Paraburkholderia fungorum: one gene and its partner. The protein of the gene in region 1 interacts with the protein of each later gene in a pairwise test. Links are inferred from orthologs where the notes say so. Each region holds a gene or a part of one and is shown on either strand. Other genes may lie near its edges.

Evidence for each region.
Region 2: the proteins of hflK (region 1) and ftsH interact in binary tests that used the Escherichia coli proteins (3 or more experiments, as listed by UniProt). The link is inferred for Paraburkholderia fungorum from one-to-one orthologs.

The regions. Positions count from the first base shown.
Region 1 is NZ_FNKP01000001.1:2,487,093-2,493,650, forward strand. The notes cover bases 1,007-3,880. They hold hflK (FtsH protease activity modulator HflK), read right to left. Parts: upstream 3,204-3,880; coding sequence 1,809-3,203; downstream 1,007-1,808. Other genes in these bases: hflC (protease modulator HflC), read right to left, coding at 1,007-1,796; hflX (GTPase HflX), read right to left, coding at 3,253-3,880. In the rest of the region: BLS41_RS10900 (ATP phosphoribosyltransferase regulatory subunit), read right to left, coding at 1-468; BLS41_RS10905 (DUF2065 domain-containing protein), read right to left, coding at 659-850; more of hflC, read right to left, coding at 894-1,006; more of hflX, read right to left, coding at 3,881-4,467; RNA chaperone Hfq, read right to left, coding at 4,498-4,734; ribosome biogenesis GTPase Der, read right to left, coding at 4,878-6,215; BLS41_RS38325 (hypothetical protein), read left to right, coding at 6,296-6,558.
Region 2 is NZ_FNKP01000001.1:2,810,509-2,827,042, forward strand. Bases 8,273-11,141 are described here. They hold ftsH (ATP-dependent zinc metalloprotease FtsH), read right to left. Parts: upstream 10,718-11,141; coding sequence 8,828-10,717; downstream 8,273-8,827. Other genes in these bases: folP (dihydropteroate synthase), read right to left, coding at 8,273-8,745; BLS41_RS12380 (RlmE family RNA methyltransferase), read right to left, coding at 10,907-11,141. Outside these bases: phosphate regulon sensor histidine kinase PhoR, read right to left, coding at 1-337; phosphate regulon transcriptional regulator PhoB, read right to left, coding at 484-1,185; phosphate signaling complex protein PhoU, read right to left, coding at 1,212-1,916; phosphate ABC transporter ATP-binding protein PstB, read right to left, coding at 1,945-2,793; phosphate ABC transporter permease PstA, read right to left, coding at 2,811-3,707; phosphate ABC transporter permease PstC, read right to left, coding at 3,704-4,705; phosphate ABC transporter substrate-binding protein PstS, read right to left, coding at 4,915-5,946; glmM (phosphoglucosamine mutase), read right to left, coding at 6,460-7,818; more of folP, read right to left, coding at 7,846-8,272; more of BLS41_RS12380, read right to left, coding at 11,142-11,569; BLS41_RS12385 (YhbY family RNA-binding protein), read left to right, coding at 11,782-12,309; BLS41_RS12390 (DUF4149 domain-containing protein), read right to left, coding at 12,451-12,966; transcription elongation factor GreA, read right to left, coding at 12,987-13,463; carB (carbamoyl-phosphate synthase large subunit), read right to left, coding at 13,616-16,534. UniProt on the Escherichia coli protein: Acts as a processive, ATP-dependent zinc metallopeptidase for both cytoplasmic and membrane proteins. Plays a role in the quality control of integral membrane proteins.

The DNA of each region.
Region 1 (6,558 bases):
AACCTTGGAAAGACCCGCCAGACGCAGTGCGTCGAGCATCAGTTGCTGGATTTCCAGGTCGGCTTCGAGGCCAGCATGACCATAGATTTCCGCGCCGATCTGGATCTGCTCACGCGTGGCGTGCAAACCGCGCGGACGCGTGTGCGCAACATTGCCCGCATAGCAAAGACGCGTCACGCCCTGACGGTTCAGCAAATGCGCATCGATACGCGCGACCTGCGGCGTCATGTCGGCGCGCAGACCGAGCGTACGACCGGACATCTGGTCGACGAGCTTGAAGGTGCGCAGATTCAGATCGTGACCGCCACCGGTCAGCAGCGACTCGAGGTATTCGAGCAGCGGCGGCATCACCATCTCGTAGCCATACGAGCGGAAACGGTCCAGCAGACGGCGCCGCAATTCTTCGATCTTGCGGGCTTCCGACGGCAGCACGTCGGCGATATTTTCGGGGAGTAACCAGGTCGACATCGATACAGTCCTACGACGTTGAACACGGCGGCTGGGGCGCCGGTGAGTGAGTTTTAATGGCGGGCGGCGACTCGATTCTGGCGGCTATCGCAGACGCCCTGACGCCCGTGCACCTCATGCCGGCTCGCGTCGGCAGACATCAGCAGCACAGACACCACAGGCGAGGCATCTACGGCCCGAGCCGGACCCGTCAGGTCACGATAAACAGCAGAATCAGTCCGAGCGCCATCACGATCAACCCGCCAATGCGGATCTGATGCGCGGGACGTTCCGCAATTTTACGGAACGTGTCGCGCCAGGCCGCCGGAAAAACGAAGGGAAACATCCCTTCGATAATCAGCATCAATGCGATCGCGAGCAGTAACGAGCCGGCTATATCCATGCGATGAAAAGCCGCGATGCGAATGCCGCGGCGGTTCCGGTTATCAGTGTTTGCGCGGTGCCGCGGGAGCGTCCGGGGCAGCGCCGCCGGTCGGGCTACGCATGAAGCGGAAGAACTCGTTATTCGAGTCGACGACAACGATGTCGCCCGGCTTGAAGGTGTTCCGGTATGCCTGCATGCTTTGATAAAACTGATAGAACTGCGGGTCTTTGCCGAAAGCGTCTGCAGCAATGGCCGCAGCCTTCGCATCGCCGTCGCCACGAATGCCCTGCGCCTGACGATAGCCGTCGGCGAGAATCTCCTGCTGCTTCGCGATGGCATCGGCCTTGATCTGGTCAGCCTCGGCCGCGCCCTTGGCGCGTTCGTCGGCGGCAACCTGGTTGCGCTCGGCAATCATCCGCTTGAAGACCGAATCGGTCATCGCTGCGGGGAAATCGACGCGCGTCAATTGCATACCGACCACCGACACGCCCAGCGACGCCGCCGCCTTGTCCATCGAGTCGCGCGCTTCGTCCGCGACAGCCTGCTGTTTGGCAAGCGCGTCGGACAACGTGACCTTGCCAAACGCGTCGCTAAGCGCGGTGCGCGACAGCAGAGCCAGCCGGTCCGGCAGGCTCTGGACATCACCCTTTGTTTCAGCGAGCAATTTCAGCGGATCGGTGACGCGGAACCGGACGACCGGATTCACCAGTAACTCGGTTTTGTCCGACGTGACGTAATGATCTTCGTCTGGCGCGTCGAGCGACTGCACGCGGTTATCCACCAGCGTGACGGTTTGCAACGGCGGCGGCAGTTTGACGTGCAGCCCCGGCCCGAGCAACGTGGACGGCGAGTCGCCACGCGACGACAGCACGGCCATATGCCGCTGATCGACGACGAACACCGTCGACGACGCGGCGAACAGCACGATGACAATAGCCACGACGAGCGCAATGATCTTGTTCATGTTGTGCGCTCCTTATTGAACGTCGTCTTCACGCATGCGATTGCGGAAGGCGTCGCGTGAACGGAGCGAGTCGCTGCTTGCCGCGGCCTGGCTGGCCGGCGTGCTGACGGCGGCCGGTGCCGAAGCCACGACTCCCGGTACAGCGGCAGCCGCGTTGTCGGAAGCCGCCGGAGCCGCTGCACCGCTCGCCGCTTGCGGAGCTGCAGCTGCCGAAGCGCCCGACGGGCTCACGCCTGCTTCCGCGAGCCGCTGACGATTCTGTTCGATCAGCTTGTCGAGCGGCAGATACATCACGTTATTGCCGTTCTTGTTGTCCACAAACACCTTGGTCGCCGTCGAATAGATGTGCTGCATGGTTTCCATGTACATGCGCGTGCGGACCACAGCGGGCGCTTTCGAGTACTGCTCGTAGACCTGATTGAAGCGCTCAGCGTCGCCCTGCGCCTGAGCCACGGTCTTGTCGCTGTACGTTTTCGCGTCGGCGATCTGGCGTGCCACATCGGCTTGCGCATGCGGCAGCAAATCTGCGACGTAGGCCTGCGCGTCGTGCTTCGCGCGTTCGTTTTCCTGGCGTACTTTTGCGGCGTCGTCGAAGGCGGCCTGCACCTGGTCGGGCACCTGCACCCCTTGCATCGTCACCCCGGTCACAACGAGACCGGACTGGTTCGCGTCGAGGGTCTGCTGGATCGATTCCATCAGCTGCTGACGAATTGTTTCGCGATCCTGATCGAGAACATCGCTGGTGCTGCGCGTGCCGACGATGCTGCGCACCGCCGCCTGAGCGGCCTGCATCACGCTTTGATCGGGATCGACGCTGCGGAACAGATAATCGGTCGGCTTGCGCACCTGGTATTGCACCGCGAAACGCACGTCGACGATGTCCGCATTCTGCGTGAGCATCGACGCGTCTTTCACGTTCGCGAGACGCACGACGTTATTGCGGCCGATCTCCACCTGGCGGATCTGCCCGATATTGACGACTTCATGCGCTTCGAACGGATACGGCAGACGCCAGTGCACACCCTGCCCCGCGGTGTAACGATATTTGCCGAACTGCATCACGACCGCCGCCTGACCATCCTGCACGACGAACACGCCGCTGCCGAGATAGATAGCGATCAGCACGCCGATCACGATGCCCACGCCGATGCGCGCGCCGCGTCCGTTATCGGGTTTGCCGCCACCGACACCACCGCCCTTGCGTCCAAAAATCCGGCTCAGGCGACGATTGAAATCACGCCACATCTCGTCGAGATCGGGCGGCCCTTCACCGTCTTTGGGTGGGCGCTTGGGATCGTTCGGCCGTTGCCGGTCTCCATTGCCATCGCCCCGGCCCCAGCGCGGATCGTTCAGTGACAGCATGGCGCGCATGCGCAGCCAGATACTCCGCTCGTTGTAATCGTTCACCTGTGTTCGTTCACCAGAGTAGACAGCGGGTCAGTGCAATTGGGACGGGTCAGTGCCCGAGTTCTGGGACCTTGCGGTCGTCGTGCGGTGCTGCCGTTCCGTTTTCTTCCGACGGCTCGATCAGCACGTCGCCAAGAGGTTCGGCAGTAGCGATTTCAGCGATGGCAGCGCGCAATGTATCCAGCCCTTGCCCGGTGCGCGCGCTCAAAAAGACGCGCGAAATATTACCATACTCATCCCGCTCAACCGCGTCCCCACGGGCCGCCAACTCGGGCACCGCGTCGATCTTGTTGAATACCAGCACCTGCCGGATCGTGTCCGCGCCGATAGCGTGCAACACCTCGTTCACCTGATCGATCTGATCGAGGCGCACTGCGCTCGATGCGTCGACCACATGCAGCAGCAGATCGGCGTGAATGGTTTCTTCGAGCGTGGCACGGAATGCCGCGACCAGCTGGTGAGGCAACTCGCGGATGAACCCGACCGTATCGGACACCACCACCTGCCCCGCTTCGTCGCCGAGATACACGCGGCGCGACGTTGTGTCGAGCGTCGCGAACAGTTGGTCGGCAGCATACGCCTGAGCTTTAGTGAGTGCATTGAACAGCGTGGATTTGCCCGCGTTCGTATAGCCGACCAGCGACACCGACATCGTCTGATTCCGGCTGCGCGCGCGACGCTGCGTGCCATGCTGACGACGCAGCTTCTCAAGCCGCGTCTTGAGCGCCTTGATGCGCTCGCCGATCAGGCGGCGGTCGGTTTCGAGCTGCGTTTCACCAGGACCGCGCAAACCGATACCGCCCTTCTGACGCTCGAGGTGAGTCCACGCACGAATCAGCCGGGTCGACAGATACTGCAACTGCGCGAGCTCCACCTGCAGCTTGCCTTCGTGGCTGCGGGCGCGTTGCGCAAAAATATCGAGGATGAGACTGGTGCGATCAATCACACGGCGATTAAGCGCCTGCTCCAGATTGCGCTGCTGCGCAGGTGCCAGAGCGTGATTGAAAATGACGAGTTCGATGTCGTTCGCCTCACACGCAAGACGCAATTCTTCGGCCTTGCCGCTGCCGACGAACATCTTCGCGTCGGGGCTGGACCGGCGTCCGGTGAGGGTAACTAACGGATTGGCACCCGCGCTTTGCGCGAGCAGGCTGAGTTCTTCGAGACTGGCTTCGAAATCGATCTTACCGAAGTCGATGCCGACAAGCGCTGCATTGATCAAATTGGAGGGTATCAAGATAAGGCGGCCGGGAGTAATCGCCAACGGGCGACGCTACGCCGGCCGCGACAGGGGTTAGGACTGTTCAGAATCCGGGTGGAAATTCACCGGACGGGCTGGCACGACTGTCGAGATTGCGTGCTTGTAGACCATCTGGGTGACCGTATTCCGGAGCAACACGACGTACTGGTCGAACGATTCGATGTTCCCTTGAAGCTTGATGCCGTTGACCAGGTAGATCGACACCGGCACATGCTCTTTACGCAGTGCGTTCAAAAACGGGTCTTGTAACAATTGCCCTTTGTTGCTCATAGCAAACTCCGTATTTTTTTGCAGGTTGACTAAATTGACGACGAAGGAAAAAGAGATCCGCCATCAACCGCTACACTATAGCCGATTTTCGTTTTTGCGCGAGGGCATGGCCTAAGCGGCCAAACCCAGCACACACGCGGGTTTCAGCCTTTATCCGCGTAAGGGTTCGTCGATGATCTGAACTCTATGCGCAATGGAGTCCCAACCAGCTTGAAAGTTTCCCGGAAGCGGTTTTCGAGGTAGCGTTTATACGTTTCGGTGATTGCATCAAGTGCGTTGCCGTGAATCACGATGACCGGCGGATTCTGTCCACCCTGGTGGGCATAACGCAGTTTCGGGCGCACCGGACCACGTCGGCGCGGCTGCTGGAATTCAACAGCGTCGATCAATGCGCGCGTCAGCTTCGGCGTCGGCAGCTTGGCCATTGCCGCTGCGTACGCGTCGTCGACCGAGCGCATCAGCGGCCCAATCCCGCTCTTTTCCTGTGCGGAAATGAAATGGAATTTGGCAAAGTCCAGAAATTTTAGTTTGCGCTCGAGGTCGGCTTTGGTGCGGTCGCGCACATGCGAATCAAGACCGTCCCATTTGTTCACGCCAACGACCAGCGCGCGCCCTTGTTCCACGACGAAACCGGCAATGTGCGCGTCCTGTTCCGAAATGTCCTGGCGCGCGTCGAGCAGCAGGATCACGACGTTCGCGTCGGAGATCGACTGCAGCGTTTTCACCACCGAAAATTTCTCGATCGCTTCGAACACCTTGCCGCGACGGCGCAAACCAGCCGTGTCGATCAACGTGTACGGTTTGCCTTGACGCTCGAAGTCGACGTAGATCGAATCGCGCGTAGTGCCTGGCATGTCGAACGCGATCACGCGTTCTTCGCCGACCAGCGCATTAATCAGCGTCGACTTACCAACGTTCGGACGACCGACGATCGCGATCTTCACGCCACGCGCTTCTTTCTCGTCGTCGCTCTCTTCCGGCTGACCGGCGTAGGCAACACCGAGCGCCTCGTTGATCATTTCCGTGACGCCGTCGCCGTGCGCTGCCGAAATCGCGCGCGGGTCGCCGAGACCAAGTTCGTAGAAGTCGGCGGCGACATTCGAGTACTTCATGCCCTCCGCCTTGTTGACGACCAGGAAAATCGGCCGGCCGACCTTGCGCAGATAATCGGCGATGGTCTTATCTTGCGGCGCGAGCCCATTGCGACCGTCGACGATGAACACGACGATGTCGGATTCCTCGACCGCCTGGCGGGTTTGACGCGCCATCTCGTGCAGGATGCCTTCTTTGGCGACCGGCTCGAAACCACCGGTGTCGACGACCAGATACGGCCTGTCGCCAGCGCGTCCTTCGCCGTAGTGGCGATCGCGCGTGAGACCGGGCAAGTCGGCAACCAGCGCATCACGCGAACGTGTGAGACGGTTGAATAGCGTGGATTTCCCCACATTGGGGCGCCCAACAAGGGCAATAACGGGTTTCATCAGATGTTGTTCACGGTGAAACGCGGGATCGAAATCGACCGCCCGCGTAGCGACGCCATGCGGCCGCTACACGGCAGCGTTTGACGAAAATTATCACGAATTCGACCGGCCCCGGATGTGCTGTCGATATGCGCAACCGGGCGGACGGGGGTTTGGCTGTATGGGCGGCGCCTGAGGGCCGCCAGATTCAGTCTTTCTTGCTCGACGGCTTGCAGGCCAGTTCGATTGCAGATTCTCTGCGTGCCGCCGACGGTGGCGCCGCAAGCAGCCACCGGTGGCCACGTGGGCCGTTCCTGATCCGACTTGCCGGACCAGCCAGTCCGGCGGAATTTCTCTACTCTTT
Region 2 (16,534 bases), 330 kb from region 1 along the record:
TCGCCACACCGTTCGGCGATGCCTGGATAGCCTGAATGAAACGCGAATGCTGTTGCTCGACCTGGCGCACCTGCGCGTGCCAGCGCTTCGCGAGCTTATGCAAACGGTAATAGATTTCGCCCCAGATGCCTGGCGCGCTCGGCACTTCGCCGTACACCGGCGCATCGAGCAGGCGCCACAGCCGCTGCTTGTGAAACGTGCTGAAAATGCTCTGTGCAAGCAGCATGACGATCGCGAGGACGAGTGCTGCCTTGACGTTCACGACTGCGCCGACCACCGCGCAAAGAACAGCCAGCAGCACGATCGACACGAGGGAGCGCGCCCAGATGATGTTCATGGTCTAGCGATCGAAGAGAAAAGCACACGCGCCGAAATGGAATTTGCCGCGCCTCGGTATTGCGAATACGACGGTGCGAACGTAACTGGCGTACCTGCCGCGAGCGGCGCAAGTGGTCTGAAAACCAGTCGCGCCGCGAGCGCTTATCAGGCGCTCTTCGCCAGACGGTAGCCGCTGCCGCGCACCGTTTCGATCATAGCATCGCATCCGGCCGGCTTCAGAGCCGCGCGCAGACGCTTGATGTGCACGTCCACCGTGCGCTCTTCGACGAACACGTGGTCGCCCCACACCTGATCGAGCAGTTGCGTACGGCTATGCACGCGCTCCGGGTGCGTCATGAAAAAGTGCAGCAGACGGAATTCCGTCGGACCCAGATCGAGCTTGATCTCGCTGCCTTCGGCATGCGCGGCGACGCGGTGCGTAGCCGGATCGAGCTTGAGACCGTTGATCGCGACGAGGTCTTCGGTCAACTGCGGCGCGCGGCGGCGCAACACCGCCTTGATACGCGCCATCAGTTCTTTCGGCGAGAACGGCTTCGTGACGTAGTCGTCCGCACCGATTTCGAGGCCCAGCACCTTGTCCTGTTCATCGCCACGCGCGGTCAGCATGATGATCGGAATGTGCTTGGTGCGCTCGTTGTTGCGCAGATCGCGAGCGAACGCAATGCCCGATTTACCCGGCAACATCCAGTCGAGCAGGACGAGGTCGGGCAGCACGTCGCTGATCAGGTTCTGCGCCTGCTCCGCGTTGTACGCGCGAATCGGGCAGTGTCCGGCGTGTTGAAGATTGACCGAAATCAATTCGGAAATGGCGGGCTCATCTTCAATGACGAGAATGCTGCTGGGCATCGGCACCTCTGTTCCTTGTCTCTTGATTAACTGAGTGCTTCGCGTTCGAGCGCGTCGCGCGACTTGTGCCGCACGTCGGTGCCCTTCACGATGTAAATGATGAATTCCGCGATGTTCTTCGCGTGGTCGCCGATCCGCTCGATCGCCTTCGCGATGAACAGAAAATCGAGGCCCACCGAAATCGAACGCGGATCTTCGGTCATGTACGAAATCAGTTTGCGCACGAACGCGCGGAATTCTTCGTCGATCGCTTTATCGTCGCGCACGATCTGCGCGGCGGCGACTGTATCGAGACGCGCGAACGCGTCGAGCGCGCGGCGCAGGATCGACACCGCCATTTCGCCCGACAGCTTGATCTCGGCGATATTGATGGTGCGCGACGCGCCGTCTTCCATCAGACGCTTGGTGCGCTTGGCGATTTTTTCCGCTTCGTCGCCGGCGCGTTCGAGGTTCGTGATGGTCTTCGAAATCGCGATCAGCAGACGCAGGTCACGCGCGGCCGGCTGACGGCGCGCGATGATGTTGCTGCACTCTTCGTCAATATCAACTTCCATCTTGTTCAGACGGTCTTCGGCCGCGATCACCTGCTCGGCGATATCGAGGTCGAATTCGTTGAGCGCCTGCATCGCGTTGACGATTTGCGATTCGACGAGGCCGCCCATTTCGAGCACCTTCGAGGACACCAGATTCAGGTCGGCATCGAACTGGCTGGACAAGTGTTTATCGGACATGTCGTACTCCCTTATTCTGCGCTGTGGCTTAGCCGAAGCGGCCAGTGATGTAGTCCTCGGTTTCCTTGCGGACCGGCTTGATGAAGATCTTTTCGGTGTCGCCGAATTCGATCAACTCGCCGAGGTACATGTAGGCAGTGTAGTCCGAACAGCGGGCCGCCTGTTGCATGTTGTGCGTGACGATCACCACCGTGTAATCGCTCTTCAATTCGGCGATCAGCTCTTCGATACGGCCCGTCGAAATCGGGTCGAGCGCGGAGCACGGCTCGTCGAGCAACAGAACTTCCGGACGGATCGCGATACCGCGCGCGATACACAGACGCTGCTGCTGACCGCCCGACAAACCGTAGCCGCTCTGGCCCAGTTTGTCCTTCACTTCGTTCCACAACGCGGCCTTGGTGAGCGCCCATTCGACGCGGTCATCCATTTCCGAGCGCGGCAGCGTTTCGAACATCTTCACGCCGAATGCGATGTTGTCGTAGATCGACATCGGGAACGGCGTCGGCTTCTGGAACACCATGCCGATCCGCGCGCGCAGCAGCGAGATATCGCGCTTGGAGGTCAGCAGGTTTTCGCCGTCCATCATGATCTCGCCTTCCGCGCGCTGCTCCGGATAGAGCGCATACATCTTGTTCAGCGTGCGCAGCAGTGTGGACTTGCCGCAACCCGACGGGCCGATGAACGCGGTCACCTTGCCTTCGGGAATGTGCAGGTTGATGTTCTTCAGCGCGTGGTACTTGCCGTAGAAGAAGTTCAGGTCGTTGATCTCGATCTTCGGACGCGACGGCGACGAAGCCTGGCCGCTCTGGACGGGATCGGAACCGGCGGGCGCGGCTTGACGCGCGATCGGATTGAGTTGAGTTTCTGCCATATTCATCGGATTACACTCCGCCCTTACTTATTCGAGAAGACCGTGCGCGCGAGGACATTCAGTCCGAGCACCGCGAGCGTGATCAGGAAGACGCCGGCCCATGCGAGCGATTGCCATTGCGCAAACGGGCTCATCGCAAACTTGTAGATCGTAACCGGCAGATTCGCAACCGGCTGATTCATGTCCATCGAGAAGAACTGGTTCGACAGCGCGGTGAACAACAGCGGCGCGGTTTCGCCGGCAATACGTGCAACGCCGAGCAGAACGCCCGTCACGATGCCGGAGACGGAGGCCTTCAACGTGATCGACAGCACCATTTTCCACTTCGGCGTGCCGAGTGCGAAAGCGGCTTCACGCAGTGCGTTCGGCACCAGCTTCAGCATGTTTTCGGTCGTGCGGATCACGATGGGGATCTGTAGCAACGCGAGTGCGAACACACCCGCCCAGCCGCTGAAGTGACCCATTTTCGCGACCACCAGAGCGTAGACGAACAGACCGATCACGATCGACGGCGCCGACAGCAGAATGTCGTTGATGAAGCGCGTGATCTGGGCGAGCCAGCCCTTCTGACCGTATTCGGCGAGGTAGACGCCCGCCAGAATACCGATCGGCGTGCCGATGAAGGTCGCGAGTCCCACCAGCATCAGGCTGCCGACAATCGCGTTGGCAAGACCGCCGCCGTCGGTATTCGGCGGGGGCGTGGACTGCGTGAACAACTCGACGGACAACCCACCGATACCCAGACGCAGCGTCGTATAGAGAATCCACACGAGCCACACGAGACCGAACGCCATTGCCGCGAGCGACATGGTCAATGCAATCGCGTTCTTGAAACGGCGGCGTCCTTGAAGACGCACACGCATGGCTTCGAGTTGGGCGGGATCGTGCGAACCCGGCATATTCAAAGTGGGCTGGCTCATTTCGCGCCCTCCCCTTTTTCGAGGCGAAGCAGCATGATTTTCGAAATCGCCAGCACGATGAAAGTAATCACGAACAGGATCAGGCCGAGTTCCATCAGCGCCGACGTATGCAGACCAGGGTCCGCTTCAGCGAACTCGTTGGCGAGCGCCGACGTGATGCTGTTGCCCGGCGAGAACAGCGAAATATTGTCGAGCAGATTGGTATTGCCGATCACGAACGTGACCGCCATCGTCTCGCCGAGCGCGCGGCCGAGACCCAGCATCACGCCGCCGATCACACCGGTCTTCGTGAAGGGCAACACGATTTTCCACATCACTTCCCACGTCGTGCAGCCGATGCCGTAAGCCGATTCCTTCAGCAGAACTGGCGTGACTTCGAACACGTCACGCATCACCGAAGCAATGTACGGAATGATCATGATCGCGAGAATCACACCGGCGCACAGAATGCCGATGCCGATCGGCGGCCCGGAAAACAGCGCGCCGACGAACGGAATCCCGCCGAGCACCACGCCGAGCGGCTTCTGGAAATACTGCGCGAAGATCGGCGCGAAGACGAGCAGACCCCACATACCGTAGACGATCGACGGAATCGCGGCGAGCAGCTCGATCGCGATGCCGAGCGGTCGGCGCAGCCAGGCGGGCGCGAGTTCGGTCAGGAAGAGCGCGATGCCGAAGCTGACGGGCACCGCGATGATGAGTGCAATAAGCGACGTGGCGATCGTGCCGTAAATCGGCACCAGTGCGCCGAATTGCTTGCTTGGTGGATCCCACTCGGCGGTCCACAGGAAGCGGAAGCCGAACTCCTTGATCGACGGCATGGACGCGACGACCAGCGAGACGATGATGCCGCCGAGCAGCAGTAGCGTGATGATGGCGGAAAGGCGTGTCAAACCGCCGAAGATCACGTCGCCGGCGCGGCTGGGCGCCTTCTGCTGCGACGTGCTGCCGGGCGGCGTGGACCTGCTTGCGCCAGACGCTAATTGGATATCGGACATGAGAGCCTGATGGACCTGTTTCCAGTTGCCGTATGACACGTGTCGTGCGGCCGGTGATGCTCGAGTTAAGCTGAATTCGATGCTGGATGAATGCCACACGTAATTGCAGGTAACCTCGCTGCAAGTTTGCCGTTGCGGTTAATGCCATTGGCCGTCCTCACAGGAGGACGGCCAATGTAGTGCGACTTGCTGTTGCTTACGTCAGAAGCTTAGTCGGCGATCGACTTGCCTGCTGCGTCTTTGACCTTCGCCTTCCATTGCGTGCGGATTTCAGCCGTGACCGAATCCGGCAGCGAGATGTAGTCCAGATCGTTTGCAGCTTGCGTGCCGTTCTTGAACGCCCAGTCGAAGAACTTCAGCGTTTCCGTGCCTTGCGCCGGCTTGTCCTGCGCCGTGTGCAGCAGCACGAACGTTGCGCCGACGACCGGCCATGCGTCCTTGCCCGGCTCGTTCGTCAGGATCTGGTAGAACGACTTCGACCAGTCAGCACCGGCAGCCGCTGCCTTGAACGTTTCCGTCTTCGGCTCGACCACTGCGCCCGACGAATTCTTCAGCGCTGCGTACGTCATGTGGTTCTGCTTCGCGTACGCCCATTCCACGTAGCCGATTGCGCCCGGCAGACGTTGCACGAAGGCTGCGACGCCGTCGTTGCCCTTGCCGCCCGTACCCGTCGGCCAGTTGACCGTTGCGCCTTCACCGACCTTCGCCTTCCAGTCAGCGTTGACCTTCGACAGGTAGTTCGTCCAGATGAAGCTGGTGCCCGAACCGTCGGCGCGGCGAACCACGGCGATGTCGGTATCCGGCAGCTTGATCTTCGGGTTCAACGCGACGATTGCCGGGTCGTTCCACTTCTTGATCTTGCCCAGGTAGATGTCGCCGAGCACTTCACCCGACAACACCAGTTCGCCCGGCTTCACGCCCGGCACGTTGATTGCCGGAACCACGCCGCCGACCACCGTCGGGAACTGGAACAGGCCTTCCTTCGCGAGTTCTTCGTCTTTCAGCGGAGCGTCCGAACCGGCGAAATCCACGGTCTTCGCGACGATCTGCTTCACGCCACCCGACGAACCGATACCTTGATAGTTAACCTTGCCGCCGCCCGACTTCTGATAGGCGTCAGCCCACTTCGTGTAGATCGGTGCTGCGAAGGTGCTGCCCGCGCCAGTGATGTCTGCGGCTTGCGCTGCGATAGCGAAAAGCGCGCCAGCGACGCCAGCGAACACGGTTTGCATCAATTTCATGAGACCTCCAAGGGTGTGAGCGGGTGTGAGCGAGTAACTCGAACACCGCGAAGCTTAGGGTCTATTTATGACAGTAACGTGACTTATCGTGAATCGGATGTGACAGTAGGATTACGGCGCGAAAGGTCGTTGGGATGGTGAATTGCGGGTTTCACGGCGCTTTGGGCGCTATTTGTATGTTGATTGGGTTGTATGGCGGGGTGAGAACGTTTGCGGGGGAAATCAGAAGCGGATAAGCACGGGGGATGGTGCCGCGGTGATTGGCTAGATTGTGGCGGATTGCCGCAGGGGATGGCGGGGGCGAAATCTGAAGGCCGTTAGTTGCGATGAGGACGCGTGAGCGCAGCGGCTGTCAGTTGCGCGAGGAATGCGCAGGTTTGCGGTCCGTTAGTTGCGGGAGTTGTAGAGCGCGGATTCTAGGAGAACTGCTAGTTGGGACTGCCGCTGCGATGGCAGCGTCAACGACAGCGGCAACGGCACGCCAATAGCGCCGCGCCGCTGCCTGAATACCGCTTAAGCCGTAGCCTGCCTCACCGCATCCGCGATCGTTTCCGAATGCAGAACCGCGTCGTCGGCACTTTCCGCTTCGACCATCACGCGCAGAACCGGCTCTGTACCGGATGCACGAATCAGCACGCGCCCGCGCCCTTTCAACGCGTCTTCGGCCGTGCCGATCGCGCGACGGATCGAGTCGCTGCCCTTCCAGTCTGCGTCAGGTTTCATGCGCACGTTGATCAGCTTCTGCGGGAATAGCGTGACGCCCTCCAGCAATTCGGCGAGCTGCTTGCCGCTGCGCTGCATCGCCGCCAGCACCAGCAACGCGGAGACGATACCGTCGCCGGTCGAGTGACGATCCAGCGACAGAATGTGTCCCGAACCCTCCGCGCCGAGCTGCCAGCCGTGCTCGCGCAACTGTTCGAGCACGTAACGATCGCCGACCGCCGCGCGCACGAACTTCACGCCGGCTTCCTGCAACGCGACCTCAACGGCCATATTGGTCATCAACGTACCGACTGCGCCCGACACTTTGCCTTCGGTCGCGATCCGGTCCTTGACCAGCACGTACAGCAGTTCGTCGCCGTTATACAGGCGCCCCGCCGCATCCACCACCTGCAGACGGTCGGCGTCGCCATCGAGCGCGATACCGAGGTCCGCGTGATTCGCACGCACCGCGCGCACCAGCGCATCGGGTGCGGTCGCGCCGACACCGTCGTTGATGTTGAAGCCGTTCGGCGACACGCCGATTGGAATCACCTCGGCGCCGAGTTCGTGGAACACGTGCGGCGCGACGTCATAAGCGGCACCGTGCGCACAGTCGACCACCAGCTTCATGCCACGCAGATCGTACGCAGCCGGGAACGTGCTCTTGCAGAACTCGATATAGCGACCGGCAGCGTCGTCTAGCCGCCGAGCCTTGCCGAGCTGTTCGGAGGCGGCGCAGGCGAGCGGCTGATCGAGTTGCTCTTCGATCATCGACTCCACTTCGTCCGGCAACTTGTTGCCGTCGGCGGAGAAAAATTTGATGCCGTTGTCGTAATACGGATTGTGCGACGCGCTAATGACGACGCCCGCAGCAAGCCGCAATGCGCGCGTCAGGTAGGCAATGCCCGGGGTCGGCATGGGACCGGCGAGCATCACGTCGACGCCCGCTGCCGAAAATCCCGACTCGAGCGCCGCTTCGAGCATGTAGCCCGACACACGCGTGTCTTTACCGATCAGCACCGTTGGCCGCGTGCCGGATTTGGCCCAACGATCCGCGCCCGCAAGCACCTTGCCCGCCGCGTAACCGAGCCGCAGCACGAATTCCGGGGTAATCGGTCCTTCGCCAACCTTGCCTCGAATCCCGTCCGTTCCGAAATAACGACGTGCCATTTTTATCTATCTCCCGTGGCGTTGGGTTCAATCGTGCGCGCGGGCGTGTTTCGCCGCATCGCGCATAGCTGCCCATACTTTCAATGAATCTACAGTTTGTAAGACGTCATGGACACGCAGAATTGCCGCGCCCCGTTCGGCTGCGCACACAGCCGCTGCGATGCTGCCCGCGACGCGCTCCGGCGCCGGGCGCCCGACCACCGCGCCGATCATCGATTTGCGCGACATGCCCGCAAGAATCGGATACGGCGGTTCGGCGCGTGGAGCCGTGTCCGGCAGATGCGCGAGCAGCGTATAGTTATGCTCGATCACCGCCTTGCCGAAACCAAACCCCGGATCAACGCTAATGCGTTCGCGCGCGACACCAGCCTGCTGCAACGTAGCCACGCGCTCCTCGAGAAAATGGCGAACTTCGCTCACCACATCTTCATAGGCAGGCTCGCCGAGTTGCATGGTCTGCGGCTCACCGAGCATATGCATCACGCATAGACCGCAATTGCTGTCGCGCACAGCGTCAACTGCGCCGGGCATGCGAAAGCCCCAAATATCGTTGATCAGATCAGCGCCCGCAGTCAGCGCGTGGCGCATCACTTCCGGCTTATAAGTATCGATCGACAGCGGCACGTTCGCGCCGCGTAGTTGCTCGACAAGCGGAATCACGCGTTCGAGTTCCTCGTCGAGTGGCACGGGGGGCGCCCCCGGCCGAGTCGATTCGCCGCCGATATCGATGATATCCACGCCGTCGAGCATCATCCGCTCCGCCTGGCGCAGCGCATCGTCGCGCATCGCGTACTTGCCACCATCGGAAAAAGAATCGGGCGTGACGTTCAGAATGCCCATCACCAAAGGGCGTTCAAAGGTCAGCTTGAAGCGGCCGCATTGCAGCGGCGCGGGGACGGGAAGAAAACTGCAATCGACTTTCGACACGTAGCGAACTTCACGCAAAACAAATAAATGCAAAACGGGCCGGCGTGGAACACACCGGCCCGCACTTTCTACTATTTGACGATCAGGCGGGTGCGGTTGCGCTACCCGGCTTGACCTCAGTGCCCGGACTTCCGCCCGACGAGGCGTCGCTTGCCGACGGCGGCGAGCTCTTCGGCGAGCGCGGCGGACGGCCAGCCATGATGTCGTTGATCTGATCGGCGTCGATCGTCTCCCACTCCATCAGTGCGGCTGTCATCGCTTCGACTTTGTCGCGGTTTTCATCCAGCAGGCGCTTTGCGAGCGTGTACTGCTCGTCCAGCACGCGGCGAATTTCAGCATCGACCTTTTGCTGAGTCGCTTCCGAAATCGTACGCGTGAAGCCACGGCCAAAAGGCGTTGCGTCGTTCTCGTCGTCGACGTAGACCATCGGCCCCAATGCATCGGTCATACCGAAACGGGCTACCATTGCACGCGCTGTTTGGGTTGCCTTGTTGAAGTCGTCCGATGCACCCGTGCTGATCAGGTTCAGGAACAACTCTTCGGCAACGCGGCCGCCGAACAGAATCGCGAGACGATCGAGCAAGTAGTCCTTCGAATACGTTTCGTTGTCATGCTCCGGCAACTGCCACGTTACGCCCAACGCACGGCCACGCGGAATAATCGTGACCTTGTGCACCGGATCGGCCTTCGGCAACAGCTTGGCAATCACCGCATGACCCGACTCGTGATAGGCCGTTGCACGCTTCGACTCTTCGCGGATCACGGCCGACTTGCGCTCCGGACCCATGAAGATCTTGTCCTTCGCGTCTTCAAAGTCGTTCATCTCGACAATGCGCTTGCCTCGGCGAGCCGCAAACAATGCCGCTTCGTTCACGAGATTCGCGAGATCAGCGCCCGAGAAGCCCGGCGTGCCGCGCGCGATCACCGCTGCATCGACGTCGTTCGAAATCGGCACCTTGCGCAGGTGAACCTTCATGATGTGCTCGCGACCGCGAATATCCGGCAGACCGACATACACCTGACGGTCGAAACGGCCCGGACGCAGCAGAGCCTTGTCGAGTACGTCCGAACGGTTCGTTGCAGCGATCACGATCACGCCCGAGTTCGCTTCGAAGCCGTCCATCTCGACGAGCATCTGGTTCAACGTCTGTTCGCGTTCGTCGTTACCGCCGCCCATGCCGGCCCCACGATGACGGCCGACCGCGTCGATTTCGTCGATGAACACGATACACGGTGCGTGCTTCTTCGCCTGTTCGAACATGTCGCGCACACGAGCCGCGCCGACACCGACGAACATTTCAACGAAGTCCGAACCCGAGATGCTGAAGAAAGGCACTTTCGCTTCACCGGCGATTGCGCGCGCCAGCAGCGTCTTACCCGTTCCCGGCGGCCCAACCAGCAGCACGCCACGCGGAATTCGACCGCCCAACTTCTGAAATTTCTGCGGATCGCGCAGGAAGTCGACGAGTTCGGAGACTTCTTCTTTCGCTTCGTCGCAACCGGCAACGTCGGTGAAATTGATTGCGTTGTTGTTCTCGTCAATCAGACGAGCACGGGATTTGCCGAACGAGAATGCCCCGCCTTTGCCGCCCCCCTGCATCTGTCGCATCATGTAGAACCAGAAACCGATGATCAGGATCGTCGGCCCGAGGTAGTACAGCGCCGAGACCAGCGCATTGGGTTCGTCATCAGCCTTGCCGCTCACCTGAACGCCATACTTCATCAGATCGCCGACCATCCAGATGTCGCCGGGCGACACGATCTGGTACTTCTGGCCGTCTGCTGGAGTGACCGTGAGGTTCCGCCCCTGGACGATGACGTTCTTGACTTTGCCGGCCTTAGCGTCATCCATGAACTGCGAATAGGAAACACCTTCCTGGACACGGGGCTTGTCGAACTGCTTGAACACCGTAAACAGCACCAGTGCGATAACCAGCCACACTGCTGCCTTCGAAAACATATTGTTGTTCAAAGCACCACTCCTTCACTTAGACGGGCGCCTACATTTGCCTTGCGGCACCACGAAAGCATTCTAATCCAGTCCGCAGACCCCTGCCATAAGGTTTCGCTACCACAGAAATAGCGTAGCGGGCCGCTGCAGCGCCAATTTCCGGCGCCCCCAGCACCTTATCGACAGATGCGGAACCGTTCTGGAGCGCCCTTATGCAGGACGCTTAAGATGCTTACCCAAAATAAATGTTTCTGACGATTTATCCCGCGACGCTTTCGGCTTGCGGGCCGCCACCACCTTGAACTGACGCTTGAACTTTTCGACAATCTGGCTGTAACCGCTGCCGTGAAAGCATTTGACTAAAAGGGCACCATCGGATTTCAGGTGATTTTGCGAAAATTCCAACGCGAGGTCGCACAAATGCTCGATTCGCGCGGCATCCGCCACCGCCACTCCCGACAGGTTGGGCGCCATATCCGAAATTACAAGGTCAACCTGGCGTTCTCCGACCAATTCTTCCAGTTGACCCACTACGGCGTCTTCGCGGAAGTCGCCTTGAATGAAGTGAACGTCAGCTACTGGCTCCATGGGGAGAATGTCCAGCGCGATGATCGTGCCGTCGATGCCGCCTTCGCGCTCTGCGTCGCGTTGAGCACCCTTGGCGAGTTTGTTGCGCACATACTGACTCCAGCTGCCAGGCACCGAGCCCAGGTCGACAATGACCTGCCCTGGCCGGATCAGCTTGTCCTGTTCGTCGATTTCCTTGAGCTTGTATGCTGCGCGGGCGCGATAGCCCTCCCGCTGCGCCATTTTCACGTAGGGATCGTTGATGTGGTCATGCAGCCACGCGGTGTTGAACTTGTTTTTTGCCATTAAAGATGAACTCTTGCTGCGTGGTGACGCGCTTTAGGGGATAATACGCGGTTAATTCGCGCGGCCAGTGCCAAACTGATGCCTAAACCGGCAATAAGTAACGGTGAGCCGCGATTCTGTTGTTCTGACGCGCCGCCCTGTTGAATCGGCCCATTCGAGCAAATCGATCGGGAACGCAGGTGCCGCCATTTTAGTCGAGTCTCCCACTTTCCATGCCAGCCCTCAAAGTCTCTTCCGACCAACGCGCCGAGTTGCGCTCCCAGGCACATGCGCTCAAACCGGTCGTGCTCGTCGGCGCCGAAGGCTTGACCGACGCTGTGCTCTCCGAAATCAAGGTACACCTTGGTGCTCATCAGCTGATCAAGATTCGTGTGTTCGGCGATGAACGCGAAGAGCGCATCGCTATCTACGAAGAAATCTGCGACAAGTTGAACGCCGCGCCGATCCAGCACATCGGCAAGTTGCTGGTGATCTGGAAGCCGGAATCGACCCAGCCCGCGGTGAAGGCCAAACGCGGCGCCTTGCCGAGCGCCCGCGAAGCTGCGGAAGAAGCCAAGCCGGGTAAAGGTCGCGCACCGCGCGTCGTTAAGGTCGTGAAGCCCAGCGAAATTCCGATGCGCAAGCCGAAGGCTAAAGCGGTTGTCGTGCGCGGCAATGAACGTGTGACGCAAGGCGGCAACATCAAGCGAGCCAAGAAGCGTCAAACCAGCGCAAAGCGCTCGCATCAATCGTCGAAGTAAGCGAATGGTGAGAGGTGCGGGCCAGATCCGCACCTTTGACCCAAGGTAGGCTGAAGCAGACGACCCATTGCGCACGGCGATCTGCCCGAAGCAACCGATCAGCGGGCTCCAGCAACACGCCCGCTGCGGCAACTCAGTCCGTCAGCCTGTCACTTTTCCTGCAGTACCGCTGCCATGAGCACCCTGCTCCACGGCCAGCACGCCGCCACCCGCAGGCAGCTTCCACACCAGAGCCAGACCCAGCACGCTTTCGATCAGATAAAACAGACTCGATACGCCATGCAGGATGCCAAAGCGCGTTGCATAGACCGAATGCCCTACGTCGCTGCCAGCCTCGAGTGCGGCCACGCGCATCGCATTCATAAACGGCTGCAACGCGAAATAGCCCACCAACACGCATAACAGCATGCCGGCAATCATCCAGCGAACACGGCGATAGGCTTGATCGCCACGGCGCACCAGAACATTCGCGAGAACGAGCAGCAAAATGCCGCACACGATGCCAACCAGCCCCTGGATCCGGAATAGCTGTGCTGCCACGGCGCCCGCCGAAATCCGGTCGAGCGACGTGAACAGTACCGGCGCGACGGCATAGCCGATAGTCAGCAGACTGCCGACCCACAGCACCGTCAAAAGACGAAAAAGTCGATGTGGCATCTGGGACACCGCAGCCGCCATCAGACGTAGCTAACCGCGATAATTTCGTACTCGCGCACGCCGCCCGGTGCCTGCACCGAAGCCACGTCGCCTTCCGACTTGCCGATCAACGCACGCGCGATCGGCGAGCTGATCGAGATCAGACCATGGTCGATATCTGCTTCGTCGTCACCGACGATCTGGTACTTGACCGATGCACCCGACTCCAGATCTTCCAGTTCCAGCGTCGCGCCGAACACCACGCGGCCGTCCGCGTCGACCTTGGACGGGTCGATCACCTGTGCACCAGCCAGCTTCGATTCGATCTCGGCAATCCGGCCTTCGATAAAGCCCTGCTTTTCCTTCGCCGCGTCGTATTCCGCGTTTTCCGACAGATCGCCCTGCGCACGCGCTTCAGAGATCGAATTGATCACCGAGGGACGCTCAACCGATTTCAGGCGCTGCAATTCATCGCGCAACATTTCCGCGCCGCGCTTCGTCAATGGAACAGTGCTCATAAACAACTCTATGCAAAAAACAGCCGTAAAAAAAATCACCGCGGTTAAGTGCATTCCGCGGGAACCAGCGCCCCGGGGCAAAACCCGGGCCACAGCACCTACGGAACGCCGCTTAACCGCGGCACTTACTTCTTGGACAAAAAGTCGAAGCCTTAGTTTAGGCGAGCGTGCAGCCCTTGTAAATCATAGACTTCGAGGTCCTTCAAATAGCGCAAACCTTCAACTGCAGCACGCGCGCCGGACATCGTCGTGTAGTACGTGACCTTGTTCGCCTGCGCGCTCATGCGGATTGAACGCGAGTCGGCGATCGCTGCGCGGGTTTCGTCGACGGTCGTGAAGACCAGCGCAATCTCGCCGTTCTTGATCATATCGACGATGTGCGGACGGCCGTCCTTCACCTTGTTGACGACCTTGACCGGCACGCCGGCCGCTTCGATCGCGGCAGCCGTGCCCTTGGTCGCGACGATCGGGTAGCCGAGTTCGTGCAGCATGCGCGCGACTTCGACGGCCTTCGGCTTGTCGGCGTCCATCACCGTCAGCAGCACCGTGCCCGATTCCGGCAGACGCGAGCCCGCGGCGAGTTGCGACTTGAACAGCGCTTCGCCGAAAGTCTGGCCCACGCCCATCACTTCGCCGGTCGAGCGCATTTCGGGTCCGAGCACCGGGTCGACTGCCGGGAACTTGACGAACGGGAACACGGCTTCCTTGACGCTGAAGTACGGCGGCACGATTTCCTTCGTGATGCCCTGTTCTGCCAGCTTCTGGCCGACCATTGCGCGCGCCGCAATCTTCGCAAGCGGCAGGCTGGTCGCCTTCGACACGTACGGCACGGTACGCGAGGCACGCGGGTTCACTTCGAGCACGTAGATGATGTCTTCTTTCGAGCCATCAGCCTGCGGCACTTGCTGGATCGCGAACTGCACGTTCATCAGGCCGATCACATTCAGCGCCTTGGCCATCGCACCGGTCTGACGCTTCAGCTCAGCCACGGTTTCTTGCGACAGCGAATAAGGCGGCAGCGAGCAAGCCGAGTCGCCCGAGTGGACGCCTGCCTGTTCGATGTGCTCCATCACGCCGCCGATGAACACGGCTTCGCCATCCGAAATGCAATCCACGTCGCATTCGATCGCGTCGTTCAGGAAGCGGTCGAGCAGCACCGGCGAGTCGTTCGACACCTTGACGGCCTCGCGCATGTAGCGCTCGAGGTCGCGCGGCTCGTGGACGATTTCCATCGCGCGGCCGCCGAGCACGTACGACGGACGCACCACCAGCGGGTAGCCGATTTCGTCGGCGAGTTTGAGTGCTTCGTCTTCGGCGCGTGCAGTGCGGTTCGGCGGCTGACGCAAGCCCAGGTCCTGCAGCAGCTTCTGGAAACGCTCGCGGTCTTCGGCGGCGTCGATCATGTCCGGCGACGTGCCGACGATCGGCACTCCGTTCGCTTCGAGGTCGAGCGCGAGCTTCAGCGGCGTCTGGCCGCCGTATTGCACGATCACGCCGACCGGCTTTTCCTTGTCGACGATTTCGAGCACGTCTTCGAGCGTCAGCGATTCGAAGTACAGACGGTCGGACGTGTCGTAGTCGGTCGAAACGGTTTCAGGGTTGCAGTTGACCATGATCGTTTCGTAGCCGTCTTCGCGCATCGCGAGCGCGGCGTGCACGCAGCAGTAGTCGAACTCGATGCCCTGGCCGATCCGGTTCGGGCCGCCGCCCAGCACCATGATCTTCTTGTTGTTGGTCGGGTTCGCTTCGCACTCTTCCTCGTAGGTCGAGTACATGTACGCGGTTTTCGTCGCGAACTCGGCCGCGCACGTGTCGACGCGCTTGTACACCGGGCGCACGTTCAACTCGATACGGCGCTGACGCACTTCCGCCGGCTTCGCGCCGAGCAGCTTGGCCAGACGGCGATCCGAGAAGCCGCTCTGCTTCACGTACTTCAGTTCTTCCTTCGTGAGGCTGGCCAGCGTGCGGCCTGCCAGCGCCTTTTCCTTCAGGATGATCTGTTCGATCTGCGCGAGGAACCACGGGTCGATCGACGTTTCGTCGAAAATTTCCTGAGCCGTCATGCCGACACGGAACGCGTCGCCGACGTACCAGATACGATCCGGACCGGCTTCGCCGATCTCGCGGATGATCTCGTCGCGGTTATCGGTCTTTTCGTCCAGACCGTCGACGCCGACTTCCAGACCACGCAGCGCCTTCTGGAACGATTCCTGGAAGGTGCGGCCAATCGCCATCACTTCGCCGACCGACTTCATCTGCGTGGTCAGGCGCGAATCGGCTTCGCGGAATTTCTCGAACGCGAAACGCGGAATCTTGGTGACGACATAGTCGATCGTCGGTTCGAACGACGCCGGGGTCGCGCCGCCGGTGATTTCGTTCTTCAACTCGTCCAGCGTGTAGCCGACAGCCAGCTTGGCCGCGACCTTGGCGATCGGGAAGCCGGTTGCCTTCGACGCCAGCGCCGACGAACGCGACACGCGCGGGTTCATTTCGATCACCACCATCCGGCCATCTTTCGGATTGATCGAGAACTGCACGTTCGAGCCGCCAGTATCGACGCCGATCTCGCGCAGCACCGCGAGCGACGCGTTACGCAGGATCTGATATTCCTTGTCGGTCAGCGTTTGTGCGGGCGCCACGGTGATCGAGTCGCCGGTATGGATGCCCATCGGGTCCAGGTTTTCGATCGAGCAGACGATGATGCAGTTGTCCTTGGTGTCGCGGACCACTTCCATCTCGTACTCTTTCCAGCCGAGCAGCGATTCTTCGATCAGCAGTTCGCGCGTGGGCGACAGGTCCAGACCGCGCTTGCAGATCTCTTCGAATTCGTCGCGGTTATACGCAATGCCGCCGCCCGAACCGCCGAGCGTGAACGACGGACGAATCACGACCGGATAGCCGCCGCTGCCGGTTTGTGCAGCGATATCCGCCTGCACGGTCAGAGCTTCTTCCATCGAATGCGCGGTGCCCGACTTGGCCGAACCGAGGCCGATCTTGGTCATCGCGTCTTTGAACTTCTGGCGGTCTTCCGCCTTGTCGATTGCTTCCGGCGATGCGCCGATCAGCTCGAC